Regions from separate parts of the Clostridium perfringens genome, predicted to be linked through region 1. Evidence: a T-box and tRNA genes for the amino acid it is inferred to sense, from the RefSeq annotation. Region 1 holds a T-box; the other regions hold tRNA genes.

Region 1 (10,293 bases):
CAACAGTTCCTGAAGTTATAATAGCTAACCACAGTGGAATGAAAGTTATAGGTGTATCATGCATGACTAACATGGCTGCTGGTATCTTAGAACAACCACTTAACCATGAAGAAGTTATGGAAACTTCAGCTAAAGTTAGAAAGACATTCATAGAGTTAATGACTAACATTATAAAAGAGATTTAATAAAAAGTTAAATTAATATATTTCTTAACTTTTGTTAAATATAAAACTAGTATAAAAACATAAGAAAAGGAGAATAAATGTGGATAGGTTTATTGGTGTAATCGGTCTTATTTGTATTATTGGTATAGCTGTTCTTTTTTCTGAAAACAGAAAGAAGATCAACTGGAGATTGGTTGGAACAGGTCTTTTATTACAAATTATTTTCGCTTTATTAATCCTAAAAGTTCCTGCCGGTAGAGCAGTATTTGAATGGATTAGTAGCGGAATAACTAAGTTATTAGATTTTACTAAAGAAGGTAGTTCATTTTTATTTGGATCATTACTTGATACAGACAAATTCGGTGTAATATTTGCTCTACAAGTATTACCAACTATTATCTTCTTCTCATCATTAATGAGTGTACTTTATCATTTAGGTATAGTTCAAGTAGTAGTTAAAGTTATTGCTAAGGGTGTTGCTAAAGTATTAGGAACAAGTGGTGCTGAAACTTTCAGTGCAGTTGGTAATATCTTTTTAGGTCAAACAGAGGCTCCTCTACTAGTTAAACCATACATAAAGAACATGACTAGATCAGAAATATGTGCAATCATGATAGGTGGTATGGCTACTGTTGCCGGTGGTGTTATGGCTGGTTATGTAGCTATGGGTGTTAACGCTGGTAACTTATTAGCAGCATCAATCATGGCAGCCCCTGCTGGATTAATATTAGCTAAAATATTAGTTCCTGAAACTGAAGTTCCTGAAACTAAAGGTGGCGCAACTTTAGAACTTAAAGTTGAAAGTGAAAATGTTATTGAAGCTGATGCAAACGGTGCTTCAGAAGGTTTAGGATTAGCTTTAAACGTTGGTGCTATGCTTCTTGCATTCGTTGCTCTTATAGCTATGATCAATGCTTTATTTGGAGCAATAGGTGGAATATTTGGTGCACCTTGGTTAAGCTTAAACTGGATTCTTGGTAGATTATTCTCTCCATTAGCATTCATAATGGGAGTTCCAACTAAAGACGTTTTCGTAGCTGGAGACTTACTAGGAATTAAATTAGCAGTTAATGAATTCTTAGCTTACTCACAATTATCAAACTACATAGCAAGCGGAACTTTAGAACCTAAGACTATAATGATATTAACTTATGCTCTTTGTGGATTCGCTAACTTAAGTTCAGTTGCTATACAATTAGGTGGTATCGGTGGATTAGCTCCAGAAAAGAAACCAACTATAGCTAAGTTAGGATTCAAAGCACTTTTAGGTGGTGTATTAGCTACTTGTATGACAGCTACTATAGCAGGTATCTTATTTAGTGCTTAATAATTAGAAAAATTTAAATTACTTAAAAATAAAAGAACATTCTTCAATTGAAGAATGTTCTTTTTATTTAAACTATTATTTTATAATAACTAATTCTTTGTTTAAGTGATTTAATCTTTCACAACCATCTTCAGTTACTAAGACTAAATCCTCTATTCTTACTCCCATATCTCCTTGAAGATATATTCCTGGTTCTACTGAGAAAATCATACCTGGTTTAACTTCATCAGTATTAGTTGATCCAACATCACCAAAATCATGAGTTTCTATTCCTATTGAATGACCTGTTCTATGAGTGAAATACTTGCCATAACCTTTATTTTCTATAACATCTCTAGCAGCTTTATCTATATCACAGAATCTAACTCCTGGTTTAATCATATCTATAGCTTTTTTATTAGCTTCTAAAACTGTATTAAATATTTCTTTTTGATGTTCTGTTGGCTCACCAAAGAATACACATCTAGTCATATCTGAACAGTAATAATCTTTTCTACATCCAGTATCTATTAGAACTCCCATACCTTTTTCTAATTTTTGTTCTCCTGACTCTGCATGTGGATCTGCTGCATTAGCTGCAAAAGCAACGATTGGTTCAAAAGAATATCCTTGACACCCATATTCAGCATAACCTTTTCCTAAAACTTCTACTACTTCTTTTTCAGTCATGCCCTCTTTTAAACTCTTTATTGCTTTTTCTACTACAATATCATTTATTCTTGAAGCTTCTTTCATTAAAGCTATTTCTTCATCATCTTTTCTCATTCTAACTCTATCAACTATAGGAGATCCATTAACAAATTTCTTTGCTGAATTTCTATCTAATAATTGAATTAAGAAATGTGCCTTCCAATCCTTATCTATTCCTAATACTTCTTCATGATCTATTGTCTTATCTAAGATGTCTATTGGATTCATAGTATCGTTGTACCATAAAATATCAACACCTAAGTCCTCATTTATTGGGAATAATTCATTTACTATAAACTTTTGTTCACCCTTTGTATTTAAGTAAAGTGTTATCATTCTTTCTCCAGGTGATATCCACTTACCTGTTAAATAAAATATTGATGCAGGTGAAGAAACTAACATTTGAGGTATATCATTTGCCTTCATAGCTTCTAAAATTCTTTTTACTCTTCCTTCTTTCACCTTGATCGCTCCTCTCTAATAGTTAAAATTCATTAAATAAATTATATCATAATTTCAAATTATCTAATAATATACATTTATTTGTAATATTTATTTTTTTATTTTGTCCACTAAATTGTTATATAATATTTATAGTAAAATTTTTTAACAAATAGGAGGTCTTTAAATTGAGAATAGCAGTAATATCAGATATACATGGAAACTTATATGCCTTAAGAGAAGTTTTAGAAGATATAGATAACCAAAATATTGATTCTATAATATGTTTAGGAGACTTAGTTGGTTATGGACCTCATCCTAATGAAGTAATAGCTCTTATAAAAAGAAGAAATATTTTATGTTTAAAAGGAAACTATGATGCTTCTGTTGTGGATAATGATTATACATACATTAGAGACACAGATATAAACTCATTTTCTCTTCCTTGGACTGTAGAAGAACTAAGAACATCTAATAGATACTATTTAGATAACTTACCTGATGATCTTTCAATGAATGTTTGTGGAAAATCAATAAAATTTGTCCATGGTAGTCCAAGAAAAATAAATGAATATTTAAGTGAAGATTATTCTGAATTAGATGAGATAATGGATGAGCTTAAGGAAGATGTGTTAGTTTGTGCTCATACTCATATTCCATATGCTAAAAAAATAGGTAATAAGGTTATTATAAATGATGGTAGTGTTGGTAAACCTAAAAACGGTAAACCTCATGCTACTTACGTTATATTAGATTTTTCAAATGAATTTAAATTAAAGGTAGAAATGAAAACTGTTCCTTATGAATTTAGAAGAACTATGAAAGATATGGAATTAAAAAACTTCCCTCAAAAGTTAATATACTCTTATGAATTTGGTAAAGAATAAATAAAAAGCTAGATTAAACTTAAACTACTATACTTCAATAGATGAGAATTTTAATTTTTTTGTGTAAAAACTTTATAGAATTCTCTCTTTAAATTTTATAATAAGTAGTTCATAAGTGAATCTAGCTTTTATTTTTTTAATAATCATTTAAACTACAAGTTAAGACCCCTGCAACTTTTAAATTTTTTAAATGAGATTTATCATTCCCATAAACCTCTTTATATTCTCCAGTTAAATCACATCCTACTTTTATGTTTTTTTCTTGCCATTTATCTACATCAGTTAAATCATATACTGTCCCAAATACTGCTATATAAGGTGGCTTTCCATTCTTTCCATTATAATTACTAAGTTCATTTATATTAAATTCCTTAGAACCCGTATCCTTCACTAAAGGCTCTTTTTTTAACATAACAGTTCCAACTATAGGAAGCTTAGATAATACGCCTTCATCTGCATTATGACATCCATTAAATTCTTTAGTAATATCAACTCCTAAATTCACTGAATTATGTGGACTTTTTTTAAAAACAGCTTCATTTGTAACATCGTATATTATGCCATTAACTGCTATATAAGCAGGGTTCCCATTTTTTCCATCATATTTTGATAATTCCTTTAAAGTTAACTCCTTAAGATTGCGTTCAATATGTTTTCCCCTTTGACTTTCATTGAAATCATGTAATATTGCTACTTCTTTAGCATCCTTTAAAAGCTCCTTATCCCCTCTGTAATAAGTTTTAAATTCTTCAGTAATATCAGAGCCTAATCTTAATTTTGTCCCATTAAATAGCTCCAAAACTGATAAATTGGTTATATCATAAACTATTCCTTCAATAGCTACATATGCTAAACTTCCATTCTCTCCATTATATTTTTTAAGTTCTTCTGAACTCATTATTTTTAGTCTTTGTTGTGGGTAATACTCTTCCACTCCATTCATAATTTCAGCTTCCTCAGGTTCTGCTAAAAGCCCTACCATAGGAATATCTCTTAATATAGATTCATCTCCATCATTTAATTCATCAAAGGCCTCTGTTACATCACTTCCAAGTTTTAAACTGTTATAAGGACTTTGTTTAAACAATTCTATATTTGAAATATCATATATAATACCATCTATAGAAATATAGGCTGGATTTCCATTTTCCCCATTAAAATTTGCTAATTCCTCCTTTGTCAGAATAAGCATAGTATTACTCTCTTCTCTTATATAGTCCCTTTGAAATTCTTTAAAAATATCTTCTATTTGTTCTTTATATGTTTTAGCTTGATTATTTCCTTTAGATAAAGTCATTAAATGTTTCAATTTATTTATTTGCTCAAACTTTTCTTCAAAAAAATTGCACATAAAAACTCCTATATTACACACTATATCTATATATTTCTATGTGGTTAATATTGCAAATGTTAATGTTTTATTGTAAAATCATTATTAATCGAACTAAATACGATTTTATTTACTATGAAGAGAAGAGTAAACTTAGGAAGTAACTCTCAGCGAGCAGATTATGGTGTGAGTTCTGCAGTGTATCCTATTTTGAAGAACATCTCTGAGTTTCTAACCGAAATCCTTTTTAGGAGAGTAGACTTAGACGGTTTCAGGCCGTTATACTTGAAGAACATTTTTGTGTTCATAAAGCCGGCTATTTTATAGCAATTTGGGTGGTACCGCGAATAATGCCATTCGTCCCATTAATTATGTGGATGAAGGGCTTTTTTATTTGGAATAAAACTTAATTAGGAAAGAGAGGAAATAATAATGAAAGATGTAGTTTTAGTAAAAAGTCTTTACAGAAACACTAGTGAATATAGTGATAAGAAAGTAAAAATCTCAGGTTGGATAAGAACTTTAAGAGCATCAAATGCTTTTGGATTTATAGAAGTTAACGATGGTTCATTCTTTAAAAACGTTCAAGTAGTTTTTGATAGCGCTAAGATATCAAACTACAAAGAAATTTCTAAATTACCTATAAGTTCATCAATATCAGTTATAGGAACTTTAGTTGAGACTCCAGATTCAAAACAACCATTTGAAATTCAAGCAGAAGAAATAATAGTAGAAGGAATGTCAGATTCAGATTATCCTCTACAAAAGAAAAGACATACTTTTGAGTACTTAAGAACAATAGCTCACTTAAGACCAAGAAGTAATGCTTTCTCAGCTACATTCAGAGTAAGAAGTGTTGCAGCTTACGCTATCCATAAATTCTTCCAAGATCAAGGATTTGTTTACACTCATACTCCAATATTAACTGGTTCAGACTGTGAAGGTGCTGGAGAAATGTTTAGAGTAACAACTTTAGACATGATGGCTCCTCCTATAGCAGAGGAAGGTGGAATTGACTTCTCACAAGACTTCTTCGGAAAAGAAACTAACCTTACAGTTTCAGGACAATTAAACGCTGAATGTTTTGCTTTAGCATTTAGAAATATCTATACATTTGGTCCTACATTTAGAGCTGAAAACTCAAACACAGTAAAACATGCTGCTGAGTTCTGGATGATAGAACCTGAAATGGCTTTTGCTGATTTAATAGATGACATGGAAGTTGCTGAAAACATGTTAAAATATGTTATAAAATACGTTATGGATGAATGTCCAGAGGAAATAGCTTTCTTCAACCAATTTGTTGACAAAGGCTTATTAGAGAGATTAAACCATGTTGTAAACTCAGAATTCGGAAAAGTTACTTATACTGAAGCTGTTAAATTACTTCAAGAATCAGGTAAAGAATTCGAATATCCTGTTGAGTGGGGAATAGATCTTCAAACTGAACATGAAAGATATTTAACAGAGCAAATATTCAAAAAACCTGTATTTGTAACTGATTATCCAAAGGATATTAAAGCATTCTACATGAGATTAAATGAAGACGGAAAAACAGTTGCTGCTATGGACTGCTTAGTTCCTGGAATAGGAGAAATCATAGGTGGTAGCCAAAGAGAAGAAAGACTTGATGTCTTAAAAGCTAGAATGGCTGAATTAAACTTAAATGAAGAAGATTACTGGTGGTATTTAGAACTTAGAAAATACGGTGAAACTGTTCACTCTGGATTTGGTCTAGGTTTTGAAAGATTAATCATGTACATTACTGGAATGGCTAACATAAGAGACGTAATACCATTCCCAAGAACTACTGGTACTGCAGAATTCTAAAATGGTCTGTATCAAAATATAACAAATAAAACTTACAAACATATTCTGAGAATTACTAGATTTCGCTAAGAATTTATAATTATTACTCCGAAGATATTACTAAAACTTCGAAACTTGCTACGCTTCGAACAGTCTCAGTTTTTTAACGTAATATCTTCTCCGTAATAATTTAAATTCTAAAGCTTATCTAGATATTCTCTTCATACTGTTTGTAAGTTTTATAAAAAGTTATTTTGATACACATATTTTTTATTTATTAACTATTAGCTTTTAAAATTAATAAAGGTTATAATCTTAATTCTTACTTTTTATCTTATTTACATCTTCTATTAGCTAATTCATATAAAGTTCTAACTCCTGCACCTGTTCCTCCAGCTGGACAATAATCTCCTTTTTTCTCTGAGAATGCTGGGCCAGCTATATCTAAGTGTAACCAAGGTTTATTTTGAACAAATTCTCCAATAAATAATCCTGCAGTTATTGTTCCTGCATACTTTCCACCTATATTTTTTAAATCTGCTATGTTAGATTTTATAAGCTTACCGTAATCTTCAAAGCTAGGCATTTGCCATACCTTTTCTCCAGTCTCATAAGAAGCTTCTCTTAGCTCTCCATAGAATTCATCCTTATTAGTTATTACGGCTGTAACATCCTCTCCTAAGGAAACTACAGCAGCCCCAGTTAATGTAGCCACATCGATTATCTCACTAGCCTTTTCTTTTTCTATAGCATAAGTTACAGCATCTATTAAAGTAAGTCTTCCTTCAGCATCTGTATTTAATATTTCTATAGTCTTTCCTGCCATTGAACCTATAATATCCCCTGGCTTATAAGCATGACCTGATATTAAGTTTTCACAAGCAGCTACCACGGCTATTACATTTATTTTTAAATTTCTTTTAGCTATGGCACTTATTGCTCCTATTACAGAAGCAGCTCCACCCATATCAGCCTTCATTGTTACCATTCCAGCATTAGTTTTTAAAGAATATCCACCTGAATCATATGTTAGTCCCTTTCCTACTAAGGCTAACCTTTGATCCATATTATCCTTATCTCCAAAGTATCTCATAACTATAAGTCTAGGTAAATTATCTGATCCTTTTCCTACTGATAAGAAAGATTCCATTTTTAATTCTTCTATTTGATTTTCATTAAATACTTCAACTTCAAATCCATATTTAGAACCTATGTTTTTAACCTCTTTAGCTAAAGTTTCTGGATACATATTATTAGCAGGTTCATTTACTAAATCTCTTGCTAAACAAGTAGTCTCTGAAAGAATAATAGCCTCATCAATAGCTTTCTCGCAAAGCTCTACCTCTTCTTCCTTTATATTGTGTCCACCAATATGAACTGTAACTTCAATCTCTTCTTTTTTATCACTCTTATATTTATTAAATGAATATGATCCTAAGGCTAATCCTTCAACCATTGCTTTTAATGTATTTTCTAATCCAATAGCCTCTACTGAATCAAACCTTAAAAATACACTTTTACTTTTTAATCTCTTAATCTCATTTACAGCTTTACCAAAAGCTCTTCTAATTTTTTCTTTAGTTATCTCTGTCTCTTTTCCAAGACCTAATAATATAATATCTTGTATATTATCCTCAGTTGTTCTAGTTATATTAAATATTTCTCCATAAGAGCCTTTAAATTGTTCTTTTTTCTTAAGTATATTTATCTTATTGTTTATTTCTTCATTAGGTATATTCGTTTTTTCTTCAAAATATGGGATTAATAATGCATCTGTCTCTGTACACTTTGATTTTTTCACTAAAAAATTATACATTTATTTTCCACCTCTTTAAATTTTTATAATTAATATATCACACTTACCTTTAATAATCTATCTTTAATATATACCTAATTTATAAAAAAATATGTAACCTAGATTACCAAATCAATATAAGAAAAAAAGCTTAACTAAAAAGTTAAGCTTATGCTAATCCAATAATAGATAATATACGTTCTCTAACATTATTTCTATCACTACTTATCTTGTTTAAAAAAGAAATACGCTCTTCTTTGTTTTTGAAAGCTCCTTTTGGAATTGAAACATAATCAATTGAAGATATAAATAAATATATATTCTCCTTAAAAGAAAATACCTCTCTTATAATTTTCCAAGGATATATTCTCTCTACTGCTCCTTCATTATATTCAATTCTTATTCCATTTCCTAAAATCTCTACTTTACAGTTACCAAACATATTTTTATTTTCTAAGAATCTAACCTTCTCTTCTATATCACGCTCTATTATTTTTTTATTTTTAATATTACATACTATAGAAAAAATAAACCATGCTAATAATGTAACAAAATAAAAACTATTGTTTAAATCTTTGCTGGCTTTAATAAAAACCATGGTCATTATAAATACAAATACAGCCCCTATGATTTCAAACAAAGTCCAAAAGAAAATTTCTCTGCTTATAAACTCTTTTCTACATTTTACAAATTCATTTTTGTTTAAAACAAATTCCAACATATGCGCTTTCTACTCCCCTTAAGCATTTAATCTCCACTTTCCCAAAATTTATATAAATAATTTTACCATAGCTTTTTTAAATAAACTATTATGAACATATTACAATTGAAATTTATTAAAATTTTAATCTTAAAATTCTAGTTCAATTACTTTTCCTTCTTTTAGACTTTCTTTAACATTTATTATTCTTTGATTTGAAGAACCTCTAAATTTTAATCCATCTTCTTTTTTATTTATATCAAATTTTCCATCAACTAAAACATCAATGTTTTCTAAGTATTCTTTCCACTTATTAAATTCATTAGCATGTTCTAATAGATATTCAAATTTATAACCTGTATAACTCCAAATATTTAATCCTAATTCTCTTGCAGCTTTAGCAATATATATAAATTTATTAGCTTGTTCTAGTGGATCTCCACCACTAAATGTTACTCCATCTATAAATGGATTATCAGCTAAATCCTTTATTAATTCATCTATGTCTCTTTCTTCTCCACCATTAAAATCATGAGTATCTGGATTGAAACAACCTATACAATTATGTTTACATCCTTGTGAAAAGAAAACTCTTCTTATTCCAGGACCATTTACTAAGCTCTCATAGGCTATTCCTGATAATCTAATAGTATTACTCATAGAAAATTACCTCCTATATTATTTATATGTTCCTTTTTTTAAAATTATCTGTTTAAAAATGCTAACTATTGTTAATCATTAAAATAAGTATTAATTAGGGGGTACAAAATGACTAATCAAAACTTATTTTTAGAAATAGAAAAGCACTTATTAGAGGATGTTAAACCATCCATATTCTTAAATAAAATTAAAGAGGAAGAATCATTTAAAAATTCTTCTTTTAATATTTTCAACCAACTTAATAAGGAAAATCAAATCCACCAATCCAATCCTTGGACCCATACATTAAATGTAGTAGACCTAGCTTCAAAATACAAAGATTTATCTAATAACTCAAAAGCTTTTATGTGGGCAGCCTTATTCCATGATATTGGAAAAATAAGAACTCTAAACCCAATCCATGATAGAATTGGAGGAGAAATAACAAGAAGATTCCTTAGAGAATATAGTGATGATACTTACTTAAACGAAAAAATTATATCTCTAGTAA
Region 2 (10,293 bases), 310 kb from region 1:
AGTCTGAATAGGGCGACTAGTTGCATGCCGTAGACCCGAAACCGGGTGACCTATCCATGGCCAGGTTGAAGCGAGGGTAAAACCTCGTGGAGGACCGAACCACGTTGCTGTTGAAAAAGCATGGGATGAGCTGTGGATAGCGGAGAAATTCCAATCGAACCCGGAGATAGCTGGTTCTCTCCGAAATAGCTTTAGGGCTAGCGTCGAGTATGAGTAGTGGAGGTAGAGCACTGAATGGGCTAGGGGGCATAGCGCTTACCGAACCTTATCAAACTCCGAATGCCACATACTTTGAGCTCGGCAGTCAGACTACGAATGATAAGATCCGTGGTCAAAAGGGAAACAGCCCAGATCGTCAGCTAAGGTCCCAAAGTGTAAGTTAAGTGGGAAAGGATGTGAGATTTCTAAGACAACTAGGATGTTGGCTTAGAAGCAGCCATTCATTAAAAGAGTGCGTAATAGCTCACTAGTCGAGAGATCTTGCGCCGAAAATGTAACGGGGCTAAACTTACCACCGAAGCTACGGGCTTGAACTTAGTTCAAGCGGTAGGAGAGCGTCGTAACCGGGCTGAAGTCGTACCGTAAGGAGCGGTGGACTGGTTACGAGTGAGAATGTTGGCATCAGTAGCGAGATGTGGGTGAGAATCCCACAGGCCGAAAACCTAAGGTTTCCTCAGGAAGGTTCGTCCGCTGAGGGTTAGTCGGGACCTAAGCCGAGGCCGAAAGGCGTAGGTGATGGACAACTGGTTGATATTCCAGTACCACTACCATCGTTATTATCGATGGCGTGACGCAGGAGGATAGTGTGTGCTAGCTATTGGATGCTAGTCTAAGCGTTTAGGCAGTGAGAGTAGGCAAATCCGCTCTCATAATGCTGAGGCGTGATGGGGAAGGTTCTACGGAACTGAAGTACATGATTCCACGCTGCCAAGAAAAGCGTCTAGAGAGAGAAGTAGTGCCCGTACCGCAAACCGACACAGGTAGGTGAGGAGAGAATCCTAAGGCCGGCGGAAGAATTACAGTTAAGGAACTCGGCAAATTGACCCCGTAAGTTCGCGAGAAGGGGTGCCTACGAGAGTAGGCCGCAGAGAATAGGCCCAAGCAACTGTTTAGCAAAAACACAGGTCTCTGCTAAAGCGTAAGCTGATGTATAGGGGCTGACGCCTGCCCGGTGCTGGAAGGTTAAGGGGAACACTTAGCGCAAGCGAAGGTGTGAACTTAAGCCCCAGTAAACGGCGGCCGTAACTATAACGGTCCTAAGGTAGCGAAATTCCTTGTCAGGTAAGTTCTGACCCGCACGAATGGCGTAATGACTTGGGCACTGTCTCAACTGTAAATCCGGCGAAGTTGTAGTGCGAGTGAAGATGCTCGCTACCCGCGATTGGACGGAAAGACCCCGTAGAGCTTTACTGTAGCTTAGCATTGAGTTTTGGTATTGTCTGTACAGGATAGGTGGGAGACTAGGAAACCAGGGCGTCAGCCTTGGTGGAGTCGACCTTGGGATACCACCCTGACAGTACTGAAATTCTAACTGGCGGCCATGAATCTGGTCACAGGACATTGTTAGGTGGGCAGTTTGACTGGGGCGGTCGCCTCCTAAAAAGTAACGGAGGCGCCCAAAGGTTCCCTCAGAACGGTCGGAAATCGTTCGAAGAGTGCAAAGGCAGAAGGGAGCCTGACTGCGACACCCACAAGTGGAGCAGGGACGAAAGTCGGGCTTAGTGATCCGGTGGTACCTCGTGGGAGGGCCATCGCTCAACGGATAAAAGCTACCTCGGGGATAACAGGCTGATCTCCCCCAAGAGTCCACATCGACGGGGAGGTTTGGCACCTCGATGTCGGCTCGTCGCATCCTGGGGCTGAAGTAGGTCCCAAGGGTTGGGCTGTTCGCCCATTAAAGCGGCACGCGAGCTGGGTTCAGAACGTCGTGAGACAGTTCGGTCCCTATCCGTCGCGGGCGTAGGAAATTTGAGAGGAGCTGTCCTTAGTACGAGAGGACCGGGATGGACTGACCTCTGGTGTACCAGTTGTTCCGCCAGGAGCACAGCTGGGTAGCTAAGTCGGGAATGGATAAACGCTGAAAGCATCTAAGCGTGAAGCCAACCTCAAGATGAGATTTCCCATAGCGTAAGCTAGTAAGATCCCTTGAAGAACACAAGGTTGATAGGTCGGGGGTGTAAGCATGGTAACATGTTCAGCTGACCGATACTAATAGATCGAGGGCTTGACCAAATATAGTATTAATTATGTGCAATTTTGAAAGAACAAAATCTTTCAATAAAATGTTCCTCGGTAGCTCAATGGTGGAGCACTCGGCTGTTAACCGATAGGTTGGAGGTTCGAGTCCTCTCCGAGGAGCCATTTTTTTTTGCAAAAATTTGATTTAAAATAGATTATTTAAGTTATGAATTAATAGTTATATTAATTTATAGCTTTTTTTGTATTTAAAGAAAATTTTATTTAATTTAGTATTTTTAGTGTAAGCTATTTGTAATTAAAGAAAGTGTGATATTGTATATAATTAAGAAAGGATAAAATAATATCTTTTTTTATTAACAAAAAACTTTAGTTGTATTGGTATAATTAAAAAGGAACAACGCAATATTATTACATAATTAATGTAATTAAAGAATTTAATATATTTAAATTTAAAAAGTATATATAAGGAGTTGAAGAATAGAGATGAAGATTTTATTAGTAGAAGATGAAGAAAGTATAAGAGGCTTTTTAAGAATAAATTTTCAAAGAGAAAACTTTCAAGTTATAGAATGTGAAAGTGGAGAGGAAGGAGTAAGAAAGGCTTTAATAGAAAAGCCAGATATAGCAATACTTGATGTTATGTTACCTGGCATGAATGGGTTTGAAGTATGTCAAAAGTTAAGAGAAAGTTTTCCTAGAATGGGAATAATAATGTTAACTGCTAAAGGTGAAGATATGGATAAAATCATGGGGCTTCAGTTTGGAGCAGATGATTATGTTTTAAAACCATTTAATCCACTAGAGATAACTTTAAGAGTAAAAGCATTAATAAGAAGGTTAGAAGGAATAAATGAAGAAAATAATAGTGATTGTATAGAAGTAGATAATTTTAAATTAGATTTATATTCTCAAAGTTTATATAAAGAAAATGTAGAAATAGATGTAACACCTAAAGAGTTTTTACTAATGAAAATATTCATGCAAAACCCAGGAAAGGCCTTTACTAGAGATGAATTGTTGAATTTAGTATGGGGAATAGACTTTTTTGGAGATCCAAAGATAGTTGATGTTAATATAAGGAGATTAAGATCTAAAATAGAAGAAAACTCTTCAAAACCTAAATACATAGAAACTGTATGGGGAACAGGATATAGGTGGAAGAGATAAATCTGTTTTTGTGAAAATCCTAAAACATTATGATTAGAATAGGATTTAGATGGAAAGGATAAATCTATATATTACAGTATTCATAGGAATTTTATAAAGAGATATAAAGTATAGAGTGAATATTAAAGCTTATATTTTAAGTTTTTAGTATATATAGGTGAAAGATAGGTGCATATTTTATGAAGAGTATAAAGACTAGGCTAATGAAAAACTTTTTAGTTCTTTTATTATCAACTATTATTATAGTTTCAGCCATGTTTTTGATTTTTATTTCTAGATATTATTATCAAAATACAGAGGAAATATTATTAAGTCAAATTAATATATCTGTAGATTTTTATAAAAGATATTTATCAAATGTTAGTCTAGAAGAAAATGTTTATGAAGATGTAGATATATTTTGGAAGCAAACAGATGCTCAAGTTCAAATTTATAACTTAAAAGGGCAGTTAATAATGGATTCTATAGGTTTAGAGCCTAAAGAGTATAATACTCCTGTAGATGTAAAAAGAGCCTTAGAAGGAGATACAGCAAAGTGGGTGGGGACTGTACCAGATTATACTGGTAAAGTAATGGCAATTTCAGCACCACTTAGAAATTCTTCAAATGAAATTGTAGGAGTTATTAGATATATAAGTTCACTTAGAAATGTGGATAATTTTATATTAAATTTCTTTTTAGTATTTTTAGTAATAGGATTAACAGTTTTAGCTATTGGTATAATTTTAAGTTACTTCTTAGCTAATAGTATAGTAAATCCAATTACAGAATTAATAAAAGTTTCTGAACAAATGGCTAAGGGAAATTTAAAAGTAAGAAATAAGATTGTTACTAATGATGAAATTGAAAAGTTAGCTGATAGTCTTAATATAATGGCAGAGGAAATTGAAAATAGGGAAATATTAAAAAATGAATTTATTTCTTCAGTTTCTCATGAACTTAGAACACCATTAACATCAATAAAAGGTTGGGCAATAACTTTAAATAATGATTTTACAGATAGAGAAACCTTAAAGATGGGCTTTGACATAATTGAAAAAGAAGCTGATAGATTAAGTAATATGGTAGAGGAGCTATTAGACTTTTCAAAGTTTGTTAGCGGAAAAATAAAATTGAAATATGAAGAAATAAACCTAAAAGAATTTATAGAGTACTTAAGGTTATATATGAATCCTAGGGCAGAAAGAGAACATAAAGAACTTATACTAAAAGGGATTACAGAGGACTTTATAATTGTAGGAGATAAGGACCGATTAAAGCAAGTATTTATAAATATAATAGATAATGCTTTTAAATTCACTCATGAAAATGAAAAGATAACAATAGAGTTTGTATATGCTGATGAAGGAATCTATATAAACATAATTGATACTGGATGTGGAATAAGTAAAGAAGAGTTGCCTAGAGTAAAAGAGAAATTTTACAAGGGTAAAAATTCAAAGTCACAAAATGGAATAGGATTATCAATATGTGATGAAATTATAGCTTTGCATGAAGGGACTTTGGAGATTTATAGTGAATTAGGTAAGGGAACGAAAGTGGTTATATATTTACCTAAGAAATTAATCAGGAGTGTTGAGGATGATTTAAATTAATCAAAAGAGGTGTTTTATGAAGAAAATTTTTTTAGTCTTCTTTACTATTATTAGCTTTTTTATGATGGGATGTTCTCAAAAAGAATCTTTTGATATATCTAAAATAACTCCACCAGAGTCAGATAATATAAAGATATTAGGGGAATGGGAAGTAGTAAGTAAGTTACATGATAGTGATGAAAATAATTCAGGTAGCGTAAGTGGTGCTTTTCACTTAGAGAAAGATGATATTGTTAATATAAGTAAGGATGGCGTAGTTGCAAATGGAATTAGCATAGTTAATCCAAAGTTTAAGTTAAAGAGAATGGAGAGAGAGGTATTCTTTAGAGAAATAGATAATATATCAATAAAAAATGAAATAAAGGATGCAATAAAAAGTGAATATATAGATGTGAATTCTATATATGATAGTAATAAAACATATTTAAGTATTATTTCAATTAATGATGATGAAGCATATTTATTATTAACTGATAATCTTATTAAACTAAAAAAAGTTTCTAATGTTGTTACAAAAGAAGAGATTAGTGAATCAGAGAAATCAGATAGCGATAAGAATACTAAAAGAGAAAATACTATAAGTCCAGAGTACTATCAAAAGGATGTAGGAATTTTACTTGGACTTAAGGAACCTGCGCATATAGAAGATGATGATTTTGAGGAAGCTTCTTATAAAACTTTATGGATTTCTGTAATTAATAATGAATTACAGCCAATAATGGTTTTAGATAATTCTCTTTTATTACCAAGAATAAATGGATTCTCCAATATAAGTTTAAGTTCAACTTTAGATAATGGTAAATTTGAAAATAAACTTAAGGTTACAAGTAAAAAGAAAGATCCTAATGATAAGACTGAAATAAAGGGTGAGAAAAATACTGAAGGAATATATGAAGAAATAACCTTTGTAGGAAATGACTATATAGGATTAGAGTCTTATTCTGGAAGTGATGATTTTAGAGGTACTTTTAATGAGTATAGTATAATTCCTATTAATACTATGGATACTCATAAGAGTATGGATATAGTAAATTTATTTGGAAAAGAACAAGAGGAGAATTTTAATAAAAGTGAAAAGAATGCTATTCAAAAGTATGATATTGATGGAAGAGAGTATTATTCTAAAAATAAATACTCAAATATAACTCTTCAAAGGAAAAATGGTAATTGGCATTTAGAAGGAATATTAAACGAAAAAAGTTCAATGGATTACCCTAAAACTTTTGATATAAATATAAATCCAGTTCCTATATTAGTGAATTATGATACTTTGGCAGTTCCATGGAGTCAGGTTTTATCTCTTGGAAGAGATGTTAGAGATGTTGTTACAGCACCAAATGGGAAAATAGCCATAACATTGGCTAAAGATAAGTTATCAATATATAAAGTTATTGATGGCCGAATTGGAGAAAGATTAGGGGAAATAAATATAAATAACGATGAAAAGATTGTAATGGCTGAATGGGCTGTAGGAGATTATGTAAAGTATTGGGATGAGACTGTTGAAAATGTATATGGTGCTAAGAAAATAAGTGAATAGAATATAATAATTTATTATTAAAGTATAAATATAGGACAGTAGATAGTTTGGTGTAAAAAAACAAAACTATCTACTGTTTTTTTAGTTTTAGGTCTCTAGAAAAGAAAAAGGAGCTGATATAAAATCAGCTCTCTTTTTTTTAATTATTTTTAGAATTATCATTAGGTATTTTATCTTTAAAATAATCTGCTCTAATCATTTTATCAGATAGATCTAATACATTTCCTACTATTTCTTTTTCTTTATCTGTAAGTTCACCTTTAATTGTTTTATCAGTTAAAACAGCGTAAGATCTCTTAGTGTTTAATAGATTTCTACCTAAAGCTGTATTTTGATATACATTATTATCTACGCCTAATAGATATAAAAGAGTTGGCATTATATCTATTTGACCACCGTAAACATCGTCTTTTACAGGTGTCTTAATGCTTGGATTATAGATAATTAATGGAACTGTATGATTTCCATTGTCTAACCACCAAGATTCAGGATTAGATAAGGATTCTATCTTACTGTTATAGTATTTATGAGGACCAGCATGGTCACCTTCTATTGCAATAACAGTGTTATCTAAAAGACCATCTTTTTTAAGCGATTCTATGAACATTCCTATTTTAGCATCTGTATAATGAATGCTTTGGAAATATCCTCCTAAAACATTGTCATCAAGTTCAGGGCTAAGTTTTAATTCACGGTATTCCTTTGGTAAATCAAATGGTCCGTGGCTTGTTAAAGTAACTGTAAATGCATAGAATGGTTGTTTTAATTCTTTAATCATTGGTTCAATTTGTCTAAAGTAGCTTCCGTCACTTAATCCAAGACCTATATTTTCATCACGATCAAATGAATAGTAATCTACAAATTTATCAAAACCTATACCATTTAAACCTTGAGCATAGTTCCAGAAAGAACCTTTATCTGAATGGATAGCAATAGTGCTATAGCCATCTTTTTCTAAGATATTAGGTAATGAGTTATAAGTTGTAGCTGGGTTTCTAAAGAAAGTACTTCCTTGTCTTAATGGTAACATAGAAGTATTAACCATTAAGTCAGAATCAGAGCTTGTACCTTCGTTAACTTGTTCAAATATATTAGGTAAGTAAATTGAATTATTTAATAACTTATTTATATTTGGAGTTATTTCTTGTCCATCTACTTTTTTATTTATAACAAAGTCTTCAAGGGACTCAACTTGTATTACTATTAAGTTCTTTCCTTTGAACATTCCCTTAAATTCATTATCAGGAAGATTCTCATTTTTGAAATCATAATATTCTTTTATTTTTGCTTCATCATCAGCTGTCATTTTATAAGGTTTAGAATTCTTATAAACATTATATATATCAAAAATATGATAACCAATTGGTGAGAAGTATTCTACTGTGTTAGTTGGATCATAGTTACTAAATAAGTATGAATTTTTAACATTTTCTCTTTTTAATACATTAACGTTAAAAGGAACATAGCCTATATAACAAATTGATACAAGTAAAACAATTAAAGTACCTTTCCAATTAGACTTACAGTTTTTAAAGCTTTTTCTAAAAATTATAAAAGCTATTATTAAAATAATAAAGTCTACGAAGAATAGTAAGTCATATGGACTAGCCATTGAAAAAATACTATCTCCAAGATTATCTAAGTTAGCAGTTTGTTTTAATAGCATTACTGATGGAACTGTTTGGAATCCTCTAAAATACCAAATATCCATTACTGTAATTAAGGTTATAAATAAATCTACAATTATTAATGAGAAAAATTTACCTTTGTTTTTAAATAAAAAACATATGCTTACAAATATTGCTGCAAATGCTATGTAATAATTAATAAAATAAGAAGCTTGTCTATACCCTAAACCAAAATTAAGCGTGTAAAGGTTTTGGTTTAAAGAGAAACCTAAAAAAAGTGCTCCTTTTAAAACTATGGCTATAAGAGTAAATATGTAAAAACCTAGTCTTATTAAAGCATTTTTATTAAGAGACTCCTTAAATTTAGAAAGCCCGTTATTTAATTTAACTTTTTCTTGCATTGAAACACCCCTTCTTTTATTATTCAAAGCTGTTAATATTATATCATAAAACAATATGTTCATAGTATGAAGGAATTATTACAAAAAAGTTTAAAAAGAACTTTTTTAGAATAACTTTGATTTTCTCAATTTACAAAAATGTGATATCTTTATAATATAGATTATTTTAAGAGGTGAGGTCATGAAAAAAATAGATTGTTTAGGTATGGCTTGTCCAATGCCAGTTATAAATACAAAAAAATATTTTGATTCAATAGAAGAAGGGATTGCAGAAGTATTAGTTGATAATGAAGTAGCAAAAAATAATATCTGTAAGTATGCAGAAGGATGTGGATATAATTTTGATGCTTCAGAAAAAGAGGGAAATTATATAATTAAAATAGAAAAAAATGGTGAGAATAAAATAGAAAAGAAGGAAGATGACTTTGTAATAGTAGTAGGTACTGATAAATTAGGTCAAGGTAATGATGATTTAGGTACTATACTTATGAAAGGATACCTATATACCTTATCAGAAAGTGATATCATACCTAAGGAACTTATATTCTTAAATGGTGGAGTTAAGCTTACTGTTAAAGGATCAGAAGTTTTAGAATCATTACAAAACTTAGAAAAGCGTGGAGTTAAGATACTAAGTTGTGGAACTTGCTTAGATTTTTATGGAATAAAGGATGATTTAGCTATAGGAGAAATAAGCAATATGTACACTATAGTTGAATCTATGAATACTTCTAATAAGGTAATAAAGTTATAATACTTTTGAGAGGAGAAAATATTTTTAGAGTATGGAGAATATTTTATGTGAGTATGATGTTGTAGTTGTTGGTGGCGGAATAAGTGGAATGGCAGCAGCTATAAGATCAAAAGAAAATGGCATAGGAAAAGTTCTGCTTCTTGAAAGAGAAGATGTTTTAGGTGGAGTTTTAAATCACTGCATACATTGCGGCTTTGGAAAAGAAATTTTAGGAGAAGCTGTTACTGGAAGTGAATTTGTAGAGTACTTAGTTGATAAAGTTCATAAGCTAGGCATAGATGTTAAATTAAATACTACTGTATTAGAGATAAGTAAAGATAAAGAGATAAGTTATGTTAATCCAGATGAAGGTATGAAAAAGATGAAAACTAGGGCAATAGTTCTAGCTACTGGAAGTAGGGAAAAGTTTAAGGGAAATGTAAGTGTTCCTTTAAACAAATTTACAGGTATATATACTTCAGGAACTGCTCACAGATTTATAAATCTTTATGGTTATCTTCCAGGGAAAAAGATAGTTATAATAGGTTCACATGATAGTGATATGATTGTAGCTAGAAGGCTTATTATAGAGGGAGCTAAAGTAGAAGCCATAATTGAAAGTAAGGACTATTTAAATTCTTCTCAATATATTGTGGAAAATATAATTGAAGCCTTTGATATTCCTGTTAAACTTGGATATACAGTAAATGAAGTTTTAGGTACTGAAAGAGTAGAGGGAGTAATTATAAGCAAAGGTGGAGAAGAGGAAAGTTTTATAAAATGTGATTCACTTTTAATATCAGTTCCATGGATACCAGAAAGTGCTTTAGGTAAAAAGATGGGATTAAGAATTTCTAATAGTAGCGAAACTATTTTAGTAAATGAAAACTTTGAAACATCAGAAAGTGGAATATTTGCTTGTGGAAATGTTCTGCATGCCTATGAACTATCTGACTTAGCAACAAAAGAAGGATTTAAAGTTGGAGATGCCATTAAAGAGTATCTTGAAAATTAATTTTTAATAAGACTA
Region 3 (10,293 bases), 300 kb from region 1:
TTATTGTAAATTGAGTAGCTTCTGAACCTGTTCCAGCTGTAGTTGGTATTACAGCAAATGGTGGAAGTTCTTTTTCTATTTCTCTCCCCATATAATCAGATATCTTACCTTCGTTTGTTATCATAGCTCCAATGGCTTTAGTGGAATCTATTGGACTCCCTCCACCTAAACCAATTAGAAAATCACATTGATTTTCTTTATAAAGCTTAATTCCTTTTTCTATCATAGTATCTGTAGGTTCACTATTTATTTCATTGTATAAAACGTGCTCAATATTCTCACTATCTAATACCTCTGTCAAAACCTTTACATTACCTAGATCAGTCATTACTTTATCAGTAACTATTAAAACCCTCTTACCAAAACTCTTTAAATACGCTTTACTTTCATTTAAAGCATTTTCACCTGAAATAATACGTTTTGGCATAATAAATTGATTCGCCATTTAATCACCTCTCATGAGTTAACGTTTACTATTTGTTTTCTGTTTGTTTTCTTTATGTTTTAATAATACCAACTTAACCATAACATGTCAATAACTTTTTCATATATTTACTACAAATATAATCATAATTTACGAAAAATATAACCAAAAGTTACTCATATATTTTCACAATTGCTCTTCCTTTTACTGAAAAATTCGTTTATAATAGAATCACAAAGCCTATGAAAGGAGATGAACACTTGTTGCAGTAGGTATCATTACAATAAATTGCTGTACTAAATCCAGATTAATCACATATAATATTTTGAGTTAATTTTAGTTTATATTGATTATCTTCTTAGTATTTTTTATTTGTTAATCATGAAATTAAAGCAATACCTTTAGTATAAACTCTATATATTATAAATAGATTAAATTTTATACTCACTAATTAACTAAACTTAATATTATTGATAGAATATTACGGGCAACAGGGAAAGATATGCGTTCAAAAAGAATAGACCTAGTAGAAAATTACATTATTAATCACAAAACCGTATCAATTGACAAACTATGTGAAGTGTTTGATGTATCAAAAAATACCATAAGAAGGGATTTAAGTGTTCTAGTTGAAAAAGGAACCATAAAAAAAGTCTATGGTGGAGTGACGGTTAATGAAAATCAAGAGTTAGTATCTTTTGAAGAAAGAAATGTTAAAAATAGCAATTCAAAATTAGCTTTAGGAAAGGCTGCTGCTGAATTTATTGAAGATGGAGATAGCATCTTTTTAGATTCTGGTACAACAACAGTTAATATTATCGATTTCCTAAAAGATAAAAAAGATATAACTATTTTCACTAATAGCGTTACAGCTATATGCAAAGGAATTCACTACAATAACTTAAATATAATTTGTTTATCAGGAATTCTTAACAGAAAAACTCAATCTTTTACAGGCTTACATAGCACAGATATATTAAAAAGTTATAATATAAATAAATGCTTCATGGCTTGTACTGGTATTTCACTAAAAAGAGGAGTTACTAATTCTACTAAAGAAGAATTTAAAATAAAGAAAACTGCAATCTCTAGAAGTGCTGAATGTTTCCTTTTAGCTGATCAATCAAAATTTGATCATGTTTCTTTAATGACTTTCTGTGAAATTAATGATTTAAATTGTGTTATAACAGATGCAAAACCTAGTGATGAATATATTGAATACTTTAATGATAATAATGTAGATTTAAAAATTTGTGAAAAAGTAATTTACTAAAAAAATAGGGATACATAATTGTATCCCTATTTTTAATGTGCTCATAAATTATCTAAAAGCATAATTTTCTATAACTTTATTGCTACTTTCTAAGCTACAGTAAGCTAAATATCCATTTTACATTAAACTTTTAAGCTAATATTTTGATTTAGCTATAACTTTTAGATTAGGGAGGTGCTACTTAAAGCACCTCAATATTTAAAAATCTTACTTCTAAAATCTATTCCCCTCTTCCCAAGAATCGAAGAAGGTAGATTTAAAAATCACTAGATTTTAGATTTAAGATTGTAGCACAAGTCTACTATTAAGTTGTGTAATTTTAGAATTTTTATTCATTAAATTATTTAAACTTCTTATATTATTTATCATATTCATAATGGTCAATATTGTTCAAAGTAATTACTTCAAAATTTTCTCCATTCCATTCAACCTCATTATAACTAGCTTGATGAAATATAGGATAATCTATTATTTTGCTTTCCTCAAATTCATTTTTAAAGTATCCTATTAAATATCTTACACACATTCCATGAGTAACTATTAAAATGTCCTTATCTTCATTATTTTTTACTATATCATCTACAGTTTTAAATAGTCTTTCTGTAAAATCTTTTATATTTTCTCCTTCAAAACTCTTATAAGAAAATGGTTTATTGAATAGATTATCTAATTCATTTACGTATTCATCATGACTTTTTATCTCTTCAGTGGTCATTCCTTCCCACTTTCCAAAACTTATTTCTTTTAATCCTTCAACTTCTTCAACCTCAATATCCTTATCACCTTTTATTAAGTATGCAGTTCTCTTTGCTCTTTTTATAGGACTTGTAAAAATCTTATCTATTTTAATATCATTAAATTTCTTTCCTAATAACTCTGCTCTTTTAACTCCATTTTCAGTTAACTCAGAATCCTTCCATCCTTGAAATCTATGCTCAAGATTCCATAAAGTTTCCCCATGTCTTGTGAAATATATTTTCATATTAAAAATACTTCTCCCTTCTATTCCTCTTATTTATACATAAATTTTATCTATGCTTAAAAATCCTTTAAGACAATCATCTTTAACCAATAACCATCTATTATCTTTGCAAAATAAAAATAGTTATTTACTTATTTGTATTAAGAAAATTATACTTAAAAAGATTATTTAAAATCATAAGCAGTTAACTCTGTAATAATTATATACCTTATATTAAAAATATCATAATAAAAAACTTTTTATTCATAAGTAAAAAGAGATACCTTTACGGCATCTCTTCTAATAAGGAAGTAATTAAATTTTTAATTTATAAAGCGTGTAATTTTTATATCTTATTTAAAGTATCTGTTTAATAATCCAGCGAAAGCTTTTCCGTGTCTAGCTTCGTCTTTACACATTTCGTGAACTGTGTCGTGGATTGCATCTAAGTTTAATTGTTTAGCTAAAGTAGCTAAATCTTTTTTACCTTGGCAAGCTCCATGCTCTGCATTTACTCTTGCTTGTAAGTTAGCTTTTGTATCAGCTTCTACAACTTCTCCTAACATTTCTGCGAATTTAGCAGCGTGTTCTGCTTCTTCGAAAGCTATTCTTTGGTAAGCTTCTGCAACTTCTGGGAATCCTTCTCTATCAGCTTGTCTTGACATAGCTAAGTACATTCCTACTTCTGTACATTCTCCTACAAAGTTAGCTTGTAATCCTTCGATTATTCTTTCATCTACACCTTTAGCAACTCCGATTCTGTGCTCATCTGCAAATGCTAAGTCTTCTCCTTGTTCTACGAATTTGTCAGCTCCAACTCCACATACTGGGCATTTTTCTGGTGCTTTTTCTCCTTCATAAACATATCCACATACTGTACAAACAAATTTTTTCATAATCTTATTCCTCCTACAAAACAAACAATTTATCTAATTTCAATTTATATCATAATTTAAAAGTCTTTATTTAAGTGTTTCTTTGTTGATGTATTTCCTCATCAACCTTATGTCATTATTATATAATAATAATTATTATTTAGCAATAGTTATTTTTAAATTTCTAAAATTTTTTTATTTTCTACAAATGAAACCTTAATACTTTTTAAAATCTTACTTTTACCTATATAGTCATAATTATCTAAAACATTGTGTTTTATAGTATAGAAGTTATTTATAGTATAAAAGACATTATATAATGAACTTATATAATGTCTTTATAATAATCACAATATGTGGTTATGACCTAACTTCATACTTAATTTACCATTTTCAATATAGTTTTATCACAAAATAACCTTTTTTTCTAGTATTTAATTATTTAAATTTGCGAGTTTATAAATTTATAACATTTTACTATGTAAACATTATATTTGTCTAGCAAAATATATAAAAAAATAAAGTTAGAAGTAAAAACTTCTAACTTATTTATATAAATTTATTATTTGCACTCTAATAATGCTAAAGCTACTGCTCCAATAACTCCTGCATCAGTTCCTAATCCAGCAGGAACTATTTTACAATGCTCAGCCATAGCTTTAAAACATCTTTCATTAACAACTTCTTGAACTGTTTCAAAAACAACTTCTCCAGCTTTTGAAACTCCTCCACCTATAACAACCATGTCTGGGTCAAAAGTTGCTATTGCATTTGCAACACCAATTCCTAAGTAGTTTAAAGCTTCATCTATTATTGATTTTGCAACTCTATCACCTTTAGCTGCTTCAACAAATACTTCATATGAAGTTACATTGTCGTAATCTTTTAAGCTTGTTTCTACATTTGTAGCAACTGCCTCTCTTCCTCTTTTACCAATAGCTGTTCCTGATGATACAGCTTCTAGACATCCCATGTTACCACAATTACATCTTACAGTTCCAGGTGCAACAGTTGAATGTCCAATTTCTAATGCGTTTGAAGTACTTCCTCTGTAAATTTTACCGTTAAGGATTGCTCCTCCACCTACACCAGTACTTACAGTTATATAAATCATATTTTCAGTACCTTTTCCAGCACCTAACATAAATTCACCTATAGCAGCTACGTTAGCATCATTATCTAAGTAAACAGGAATACCAAACTTAGCTTTTAATGGTGAAACTAAGTTGAAGTTTTTGAAAGGTAAATTTGGAGTTGTTATTATTATACCAGTTCTAGCATCTAGTGGTCCTGGTGATCCAATACCTATTGCTTCTACTTCATCAATAGTTACTTTTCCTTCACATATTACAGTTTCAACACAGCCTATAATTCTATCTAAAACTGCTTGCTCTCCTTCATGAGCATTAGTTGGAGTTGTATGTTGAGCTTTAACATTTCCTTCTAGATCAGCAAGAGCACAGCTAATTTTTGTTCCCCCTAGATCTATTCCAACAACGTAATTCTTCATTTAAAAAATCCTCCCCCATGTTCCTTATGGATTAATTCAACTATAAGTGCTTCTTACAAGTTGCCCTTTAGAATTCACTTCGTTAAATTATTATATGACAACTTAAATTATAGCTTATTAATAATTTTATTTAACACAAAGTACATTATAACATAAATGTACGTACCTTTACACATTTAAAGTTATACCATTTTTAAATTATATACTTTTACAATTATTTATATAAAAAATACTATTATGGCTTGCTTTCACTAACCTATTTTTTTAGCATTTATATAGTAAATCCCCTGATTGTCGTATCCTTGATTTTTTATATTAAAATTATTGTCCTTAAGCATAGAACAAATAATACCTATATTATCATCATCTAAAGACTCCATATAAATCATAAATCTATCACATACATCAACAATATTTATATAATCAAAGATGTTGCTATAATCACTTAAACTTATTTTACCCTTTATATCCATTCTATAATTGCACATGAATTACACCTCATTTAAGATATTATCTCTAAATATATAATTAGATATATAAATATAAAAACCCTCTCATATTTCAAAAGATTTAATTATTTTTAATCTTTGCATTATTTCACTTTAATTTAAGATATTTTTCAGTTACTAATAATTTTAATTAAATTAAAGCCTTGAACTTTTAGAAAGTACCTCTTAACTTTTAATTATAATAAGATAAAATACTCCTAAAAGATTTATATTCTATTATATATTTTTTTATTCATCAGTTTTATATCATCAATATATTCTTTCTAAATTATTTTTTTAAACAAATTTTAATAATACCTTTAACATTATTAATTTAACCACATTTTTTTCCTTGTATACATAAAAAGTACCATCTTTTTAAATTTTAAGATGGTACTCCCCAAATTTCTACATATAATTCTTTAAGCTTCCTTAGCTTCTTTTATTTTCTTTGCATCTTCTATTATTTTATCTACCTCTGTACTTGGAACTTCCTCATATTTTTCAAATTCCATGCTAAAGCTTCCTCTTCCTTGAGTCATTGAACGTAAATCAGTAGCATACTTAAACATTTCTGATAAAGGAATATCAGCTATAACTTTTTCATTATTACCTTCTGGTTCCATTCCAATTACTCTTCCTCTTTTCTTATTTATATCACTAATTATATCACCCATGTATTCATCTGGAATTATTATTTCTACCTTCATAATAGGCTCTAATATAACAGGTTTTGCATTCTCCATACCTTTCTTATATGCTAATGAAGCAGCTACCTTAAATGCCATTTCTGATGAATCTACAGGGTGATATGATCCATCATGTAATGTAGCCTTAATTCCTATTACAGGATAACCTGCTAAAACCCCTTTCTTTAAACAGTCTCTTAATCCCTTTTCTACTGCTGGTATATAATTTCTAGGCACAACTCCTCCAACAACCTTATCCACAAATTCTAAATCAAGCTCACCATCTCTTCTAGGCTCAAATTTAATTTTTACATCTCCATATTGTCCATGGCCTCCAGATTGTTTTTTATGCTTTCCTTGTACATCAGAACTACCTTTTATAGTTTCTCTATAAGGAATCTTAGGATCTTGAAGAATTACATCAATTCCAAATTTACTTTTTAATTTACTAGCTAAAACCTCTATATGTGTCTCTCCAATACCAGAAACTAGAGTTTCTGCATTTTCTTGATCTCTAGAAACCTTAAATGTTGGATCTTCATCTAGAAGTTTAGAAAGTCCTTGAGAAATTTTTTCTTCATCACCTTTACTTTTTGGTAATACTGCCATAGTCATAACTGCCTCTGGGAACTCAAATCCTTCATAAGCAATCTTAAAGTTACTTTCACAAAGAGTATCACCAGTTGAAGTATATTGAAGTTTTGTAACAGCTCCTATGTCTCCTGCGCCTATTTTACTTGTTTGTATTTGACTTTTACCTCTTAAAAAGCATAATGAACTAACTTTTTCTACCTTATTATTTTTTGAATTTATAATTATCTTATCAGTTGTTAGCTCTCCTGTTTGCACCTTAAATATTGAAAGCTTTCCTACAAAAGGATCAGCAATTGTTTTAAATACAAATGCAGAAAATGGCATATCCTTATTTGACTTAACTAATATTTCTTTATTATTGCTATCAATAGCAACTTTAGCTTTGCTTATATCTGGTGATGGGAAATATCCTTTAATTGAATCTAATAGGCTTTTCATACCAACTATTGATACTGAACTTCCACACATAACTGGAGCTATATCTCCTTCTTCAAATCCAATAGAAAGTCCTTTATAGATTTCATCAACTGTAAGCTCTCCTTCAGATAAATATTTATCAAGTAATTCCTCATCAGTTTCAGCTACAGATTCCATTAAATAAGTTCTATACTCATTAACCTTATCTTTTACTTCATTAGGTATTTCTATCTTATTTATTTTTCCTGATTTTTTATCATACTCAAAAGCTTCCTCAGTTATAAGATTTACAATTCCCTTAAACTCCTTTTCTTTTCCTAATGGATATTGAGTAGGAATTACTTTGTTTCCAAAAATATTTCTTATATTTTCTAATACCTTATCAAAATTTGAATTTTCTCTATCTAATTTATTTATAAAAAAGGCTCTTGGTAATTTTTCTTTTTCACAGCATTCCCAGGCTTTTTCAGTTCCAACTTGAACGCCAGTAACTCCACATACAGTTATAATTGCAGAGTCAGCAGCCTTAACCCCTTCTATTTGCTCTCCAACAAAATCAAAATAACCTGGAGTATCCAATATATTAATCTTAGTTCCATCATATTCAAAAGGAATAATAGATAAGGCTAGTGATATCTTTCTTTTTTTCTCTTCTTGATCATAATCACTTATTGTATTTCCATCTTCACAAGTTCCTAATCTATCAGTAGTCTTTGTATAATAAAGTAAAGCTTCTGATAATGCAGTTTTACCTGAATCACTATGTCCTATAATACCTATATTTCTTAAATTCTCAATTTTATGCTCCTTCATAATCTTCTGCTACACCGTTGATATTGTTTACATATCAACATATAAGTAGCATTCACCACCTTTCTAGAAAAATTAGTATTAGTAATCTGTTTAAAGTATGCATACACTTTGTATTTAATAACTTAATTATATAAAAGCATGTACTACTTTCTACTTTTATCAAATCCCCTTATGCAATAACTAAAAATTAAATTTAAATATAATGTTTACTTAAATATACTCTTTTAGTTAAATATCAAAATATATAAAAACTCTTAACTTTATTTTTATATATAAGATAAACTTAAACTCACTTTATACTCATTTGCTTTCTAAAAGTGTTTTTGAATATGTCTAATATTGATTTTGGGTAATAAAAATTTTATAAAAAACTTATATACCTAAGTATATTCCTTTCAAATAAAAAATATTATATTTAGTATTTTTTATATATTAAGATTAATGATTTTTCCTAAAAATTCCCCATACTTTAAAAGAAAAATATCAACTATATTAAACTTAGATTTTAAGTTTCTACTATTAATAACTATATGTTAACACTTTCTTTATACTTTAATAATTCAACATAAATTATTAAATTCCTTTGAGAAATACAAAAAGAGTTATTAAAAAAGACATTTATATCTTCTTTAATAACTCTTTTTAAATAAAAAAAATGGCTCCTCGGAGAGGACTCGAACCTCCAACCTATCGGTTAACAGCCGAGTGCTCCACCATTGAGCTACCGAGGAACATTTTGAACCTGGCGACCACCTACTCTCCCACACAGTCTCCCGTGCAGTACCATCGGCTTCTAAAGGCTTAACCGTCGTGTTCGGAATGGGAACGGGTGTTACCCTAAAGAACATCATCACCAGATGTTTGAAAGTTTTTGTTCTTTCAAAATTGCACATATTTAATTTACTATATTTGGTCAAGCCCTCGATCTATTAGTATCGGTCAGCTGAACATGTTACCATGCTTACACCCCCGACCTATCAACCTTGTGTTCTTCAAGGGATCTTACTAGCTTACGCTATGGGAAATCTCATCTTGAGGTTGGCTTCACGCTTAGATGCTTTCAGCGTTTATCCATTCCCGACTTAGCTACCCAGCTGTGCTCCTGGCGGAACAACTGGTACACCAGAGGTCAGTCCATCCCGGTCCTCTCGTACTAAGGACAGCTCCTCTCAAATTTCCTACGCCCGCGACGGATAGGGACCGAACTGTCTCACGACGTTCTGAACCCAGCTCGCGTGCCGCTTTAATGGGCGAACAGCCCAACCCTTGGGACCTACTTCAGCCCCAGGATGCGACGAGCCGACATCGAGGTGCCAAACCTCCCCGTCGATGTGGACTCTTGGGGGAGATCAGCCTGTTATCCCCGAGGTAGCTTTTATCCGTTGAGCGATGGCCCTCCCACGAGGTACCACCGGATCACTAAGCCCGACTTTCGTCCCTGCTCCACTTGTGGGTGTCGCAGTCAGGCTCCCTTCTGCCTTTGCACTCTTCGAACGATTTCCGACCGTTCTGAGGGAACCTTTGGGCGCCTCCGTTACTTTTTAGGAGGCGACCGCCCCAGTCAAACTGCCCACCTAACAATGTCCTGTGACCAGATTCATGGCCGCCAGTTAGAATTTCAGTACTGTCAGGGTGGTATCCCAAGGTTGACTCCACCAAGGCTGACGCCCTGGTTTCCTAGTCTCCCACCTATCCTGTACAGACAATACCAAAACTCAATGCTAAGCTACAGTAAAGCTCTACGGGGTCTTTCCGTCCAATCGCGGGTAGCGAGCATCTTCACTCGCACTACAACTTCGCCGGATTTACAGTTGAGACAGTGCCCAAGTCATTACGCCATTCGTGCGGGTCAGAACTTACCTGACAAGGAATTTCGCTACCTTAGGACCGTTATAGTTACGGCCGCCGTTTACTGGGGCTTAAGTTCACACCTTCGCTTGCGCTAAGTGTTCCCCTTAACCTTCCAGCACCGGGCAGGCGTCAGCCCCTATACATCAGCTTACGCTTTAGCAGAGACCTGTGTTTTTGCTAAACAGTTGCTTGGGCCTATTCTCTGCGGCCTACTCTCGTAGGCACCCCTTCTCGCGAACTTACGGGGTCAATTTGCCGAGTTCCTTAACTGTAATTCTTCCGCCGGCCTTAGGATTCTCTCCTCACCTACCTGTGTCGGTTTGCGGTACGGGCACTACTTCTCTCTCTAGACGCTTTTCTTGGCAGCGTGGAATCATGTACTTCGGTTCCGTAGAACC

What was found. A T-box is a leader RNA that pairs with one kind of tRNA and senses whether it is charged. The one in region 1 lies ahead of asnS (asparagine--tRNA ligase), so its partner is inferred to be a tRNA-Asn.
Region 2: it encodes a tRNA-Asn, which carries the amino acid that the T-box ahead of asnS (asparagine--tRNA ligase) is inferred to sense. The anticodon was not compared.
Region 3: it encodes a tRNA-Asn, which carries the amino acid that the T-box ahead of asnS (asparagine--tRNA ligase) is inferred to sense. The anticodon was not compared.

What each region holds. Positions count from the first base shown of each region.
Region 1 covers NZ_CP065681.1:487,849-498,141, reverse strand. Annotated here, with positions in the region: gene I6G60_RS02520 (purine-nucleoside phosphorylase) at 1-185, shown strand, start outside; gene I6G60_RS02515 (NupC/NupG family nucleoside CNT transporter) at 265-1,491, shown strand; gene I6G60_RS02510 (M24 family metallopeptidase) at 1,567-2,643, opposite strand; gene I6G60_RS02505 (metallophosphoesterase family protein) at 2,811-3,509, shown strand; gene I6G60_RS02500 (cytochrome b5 domain-containing protein) at 3,646-4,860, opposite strand; T-box leader at 4,966-5,207, shown strand; gene asnS (asparagine--tRNA ligase) at 5,272-6,669, shown strand; gene I6G60_RS02490 (leucyl aminopeptidase) at 6,983-8,464, opposite strand; gene I6G60_RS02485 (YcxB family protein) at 8,613-9,164, opposite strand; gene nrdG (anaerobic ribonucleoside-triphosphate reductase activating protein) at 9,294-9,803, opposite strand; gene I6G60_RS02475 (HD domain-containing protein) at 9,912-10,293, shown strand, end outside.
Region 2 covers NZ_CP065681.1:799,932-810,224, forward strand. Annotated here, with positions in the region: rRNA gene I6G60_RS04095 (23S ribosomal RNA) at 1-2,232, shown strand, start outside; tRNA gene I6G60_RS04100 (tRNA-Asn) at 2,287-2,361, shown strand; gene I6G60_RS04105 (response regulator transcription factor) at 2,683-3,366, shown strand; gene I6G60_RS04110 (sensor histidine kinase) at 3,546-4,961, shown strand; gene I6G60_RS04115 (hypothetical protein) at 4,978-6,501, shown strand; gene I6G60_RS04120 (LTA synthase family protein) at 6,641-8,530, opposite strand; gene yedF (sulfurtransferase-like selenium metabolism protein YedF) at 8,712-9,284, shown strand; gene I6G60_RS04130 (NAD(P)/FAD-dependent oxidoreductase) at 9,316-10,278, shown strand.
Region 3 covers NZ_CP065681.1:192,006-202,298, forward strand. Annotated here, with positions in the region: gene I6G60_RS01060 (iron-containing alcohol dehydrogenase) at 1-445, opposite strand, end outside; gene I6G60_RS01065 (DeoR/GlpR family DNA-binding transcription regulator) at 927-1,697, shown strand; gene I6G60_RS01070 (histidine phosphatase family protein) at 2,056-2,679, opposite strand; gene I6G60_RS01075 (NADH peroxidase) at 3,012-3,554, opposite strand; gene I6G60_RS01080 (ROK family protein) at 4,096-5,043, opposite strand; gene I6G60_RS01085 (hypothetical protein) at 5,295-5,531, opposite strand; gene fusA (elongation factor G) at 5,954-8,044, opposite strand; tRNA gene I6G60_RS01095 (tRNA-Asn) at 8,701-8,775, opposite strand; rRNA gene rrf (5S ribosomal RNA) at 8,785-8,902, opposite strand; rRNA gene I6G60_RS01105 (23S ribosomal RNA) at 8,954-10,293, opposite strand, start outside.